2 regions of the Lactiplantibacillus brownii genome follow, and region 1 is predicted to be linked to the other one. Evidence: predicted binding sites of a transcription regulator. Region 1 holds the regulator's gene; the other holds the start of a gene.

Region 1 (2,205 bases):
TTTGATTATAGGGCCAGTAAGGTAGCTTGATAATGGCAAAGACAGTGACCAGCGCACTTAATGTGGCAACCGCCGCGAGAAACTTCCAACCGCCGCCATCTTGACGTGCAGATAAGACTGAGAAAAAGGCGAGTAAAAAAACAAGTAAGCCAATAATGGCTACGAATAACATGTGACCAACTCCTGATATTTAAATTAGTGTAATCATTATACCATTGAACTATTAGCTGACGAGTCTAAATTTTGAAAAATTCAGAGGAGACTTTCAATTGCCATCATTATTTTTACCTAGCCATCCAGAAAATCAAGCCGCCATGGCAGCCTATATGCGTGATAAATTCGACTTTCTAGGCGTCAAAGCCACGGAACGACGAATTTTGACGAGACCTGTAATTCAAGCTAGTAAAAAACTGGACTTGGTTGAATTGCAAAGCTGGCTGACTTTTTACTATGGTCAACCGGTACGTGAATACCAGTATGTTGCGATTGATCTCGCGCAGGCTAACGTCAAACGATTGTCCCCAGAACTTGCAGCTTGGTGCCGCGACCAGATCTCTGTGAAAGCGTGGTGGGATAGCGTTGATGCCTGGCGTAAAGTCATGACGTTGTATTTGGTCCATCAAGATACCTTGACGACCCAAGGAACTGAATTTATTATGACTGACAAAATGTGGCTGCAACGTGTCGGGATTACCTTACAGTTAAGTCTAAAAGACCAAACAAATCAAACATTTCTCGCTACAGCAATTGAGGCTCAGCAAGACAATCCAGAATTTTTTATTCAAAAGGCGATTGGCTGGGCGTTACGGGACTATAGCAAAACGGCGCCTGGCTGGGTTGCTAACTTTATTAATCAGCATGATCTGTCAAAACTGGCTGTTCGTGAGGGCAGTAAATACTTGTAAATTAAAAGCAACCGTCATGTGGCAGACGATTGCTTTTTAATTAATAGAGCATGTCACGATAGAGGCCAACAACTTTGCCTAAAACAGAGACATTGTTTAAAATAATTGGCGCCATGGTGTCGTTTTCTGGTTGAAGTCGATAATGGTCAGCTTCCTTGAAGAAACGTTTGCAGGTTGCTTCATTTTCATCAGTCATGGCGATAATGATATCACCATTGTCCGCTGCACTTTGTCGGCGAACAATGACTTGATCACCATTCAAGATACCGATGTTGATCATACTTTCACCACGAATGGTCAGCATGAACAAGTCACCACCAAAGGTCTCCAAATCCTTAGGAATCGGGAAGTAATCCGTGGCTTCTTGAACCGCCAAAATGGGTTGACCAGCGGCAACTGTTCCTAAAATCGGAATCTGATGAGGCGTGGTTTCTACGCCTAAAATCTCATAGCCAGCGGGCGTTACTTCGATTGCGCGGGGCTTGGTAGGGTCTTTTTGGATGAGCCCTTTTTTCTCTAAACGTGAAATGTGACCGTGAACGGTAGAAGTTGAAGATAAGTCAACAGCTTCGCCAATCTCACGGACGGTCGGCGGATAACCTTTTTCATTGACACGTTCATAAATGAAACGAAGAACGGCCATTTGTTTGCTTTCAGATGTTTTACTCATCTCGGCACCTCATTTTATTTTTTCTTTTAGTTGTTAAAAACATTGTAGCATAGGTCTTTCACGCTTTCAAACAAATGTTCGGTTGACAAATACTTTTAATTGATTTAAGGTCAAAAATCGAGTATTCTATTCATGCTTTTGAAAGGAGTGAGTGTATTGATTTCAAAAGAATTAATCGGCCGAATCAATGAATTGGCACGTAAAGCCAAGGCAGAAGGGCTGACCGAGTTGGAAGAACTCGAACGCAAAGAATTACGCCAAAAGTATTTAAAACAATTTCGGGCCGGTTTTCGGCAACAAGTAGAAATGTTACAAGTGTACGATAAAAGTGGCCAAGAAGTTACGCCAGAAAAAGTCCGTCAAGTGCAACGGGACCGCGGCTTACGTGATGATTAGCGCTTACAAGGAAAATTTGTCAATCACAAATTTTCCTTTTCTTTTACAAGTAATTTGTGTAGACTAGTTTATTGAAGACTGTAATAAGGGAGGGGAATGACTGTGTCTACTGGTATTTGGATCTTAATCGTGCTGATCGGCGTGTTAGTCGGTCTTACCGGTGGTTTCTTTGGTGCTCGTCACTACATGCAAAACTACTTGAAGCAAAATCCACCAATTAGTGAAGAAATGTTG
Region 2 (2,205 bases), 230 kb from region 1:
TCAATTGGCAACACACTAACCTAATTGATACCGTTATCATAAGCTTTGATTGCGACATGATATGTCATTAAACCGATTATTTTAAAAAAAGATGTCGTTTTTTTAGAAGCGCTGCTGTGAGCAGTTGTACTGAATTGACGAGATGATTTTGCTAAAGCTAAAACCGCCTGATCAGAACCCAGTGTGTTGAGTTCTGATCAGGCGGTTTTAGCCGTAAGGATTAAGGTGTCTTGAGTGCTAATTTAATCAAATGAGTCGGCACGGTGACTGGTGTTTTGAATTTAGCCCATTCGCTATCAGCGACTAACATGACTAAAGGGGTACTGGTTGTCGTTAGCCAGGTTTTATTAGGTTGAACGGGTGCCAAGGCTTCGGTAATATCGGTATTGACCGTCGTATCGGTAATTTGCCAGAGTCGATGTGTGACCCCCGCGTCGTCGGTGACTTCCAGCGCTTTTGGAAAGTGGCCCACCCAGTCATCAATTAGCATTTCAATGACCGGTTGCTTGGGGTAAAGCACCGTGTTGATGTCGGCTGGCACCATGGTTGAGACGGTCTGATTTTCAGGCCAACGGGCAATGAGACGCCATTGATGAACGCCATTTTGTGTCAGTTCATACCAATAGTAGCTACTATCGGCTTGCGTCTGTTCGTCTTGAGCAGACCAATTTTGATCGGTAGTTTTAATTTTCGTTAGGCCGGCCGTATTTGGCAGCACGGCGATAAAAGGTTTTAATTGCAAAATTATCTCCTCCATTGGGTTTGAGCATAGCATGTTCGGGGCCATTTGGGCAAGTCGGGATAATCGGTAAAATCATCAGTCGAAAGCTATCAAGCGAGGCTGAGAATGTGGTACAATTTAGCAAGCAAACATACGTTTTACTAAAGGAGAAAATTGACCGTGTATGAATATTTCTTAGGCCAGATCACCGATGTGACGCCCGGCTTCGTGGTAATCGAAGTGGCGGGCATCGGCTATAAAGTATTAACGGCCAACCCTTATCGTTATCAAGTCGGCGACGCTGCCGTCAAAATGTATATCCATCAAGCCGTCAGCGACAACGGTATGTCGCTGTTTGGGTTTTATGATGCGGATGAAAAAGCATTATTCGAAAAATTATTGAACGTCTCTGGGATTGGTCCTAAATCTGCGCTAGCGATTCTCGCTAATAATGACCATGCCGGTTTAATCCAAGCCATTAATCAGGGCAATGCCACGTACTTAACAAGTTTCCCAGGCGTAGGCAAGAAAACGGCACAACAAATTGTTTTAGACTTAAAAGATAAATTAAATGATCTTAACGTTGCGGTGACGGGACAAACGGCACTAGAAATGCCAACTGACTCGGCCGATGGCGCGTTATCAGATGCTTTGGCAGCGTTAGAAGCACTCGGTTACTCAGCTCGCGAGATCAAGAAGATTACAAAGAAACTAGAGGCCTTTAGCCAAACTAAGTCGGTGGATACGAACGACTTATTGAGTGAAGGCCTACGATTATTGACGAAGTAGGAGGGATCGCTTGGACGACGACAAATTATTATCTGGTGACAAAACGGATGCCGCCGAAGGGTCTTTAGAGAAGTCGCTTCGTCCGCAAACGCTGGCCCAATACATTGGTCAAGAGCGCGTCAAGCATGAGCTTGGGGTTTATATTGAGGCGGCTCGTAAACGTGAAGAGTCTTTAGATCACGTGTTGCTTTTTGGTCCCCCAGGCTTAGGGAAGACCACATTAGCCATGGTGATTGCCAACGAAATGCAAGTGCATATTCGAACGACCAGTGGGCCTGCCATTGAAAAGCCTGGTGATCTGGTGGCCCTCTTGAATGAATTGGAACCTGGTGATATCTTATTTATTGATGAAATTCATCGCTTACCCAAAATCGTGGAAGAAATGTTATATTCAGCGATGGAAGATTTCTTTGTCGATATCGTGGTTGGCCAAGGTCCGACCGCTCATCCGGTTCATTTTCCTTTACCACCATTCACCTTAATTGGTGCAACGACGCGAGCTGGGATGCTCTCAGCACCGTTGCGTGACCGTTTTGGGATCGTTGAGCACATGGAATACTATCAAGTGGCCGATTTGGAAGATATCGTTAAACGGACCGCTGATATTTTTGGAACCAGCATCAAGCCATCGGGTGCGCATGAAATTGCGCGTCGGTCGCGTGGCACGCCACGGATTGCGAACCGGCTGTTTAAAC

What was found. The regulator LexA, encoded in region 1, represses DNA repair genes until DNA is damaged. The targets are predictions, from matches to a motif close to CNAACANNTGTTNG.
Region 2: a site for LexA is predicted at 868-881, ahead of ruvA (Holliday junction branch migration protein RuvA). Genes of this name have one in related genera too.

Annotation. Positions count from the first base shown of each region.
Region 1 covers NZ_JAVCWF010000001.1:1,680,232-1,682,436, reverse strand. The annotation lists gene RA086_RS07815 (hypothetical protein) at 1-172, opposite strand, end outside; gene RA086_RS07810 (DNA alkylation repair protein) at 270-905, shown strand; gene lexA (transcriptional repressor LexA) at 946-1,575, opposite strand; gene RA086_RS07800 (DUF896 domain-containing protein) at 1,708-1,971, shown strand; gene RA086_RS07795 (YneF family protein) at 2,068-2,205, shown strand, end outside.
Region 2 covers NZ_JAVCWF010000001.1:1,907,919-1,910,123, reverse strand. The annotation lists gene RA086_RS09085 (DUF1015 family protein) at 221-742, opposite strand; gene ruvA (Holliday junction branch migration protein RuvA) at 902-1,510, shown strand; gene ruvB (Holliday junction branch migration DNA helicase RuvB) at 1,521-2,205, shown strand, end outside.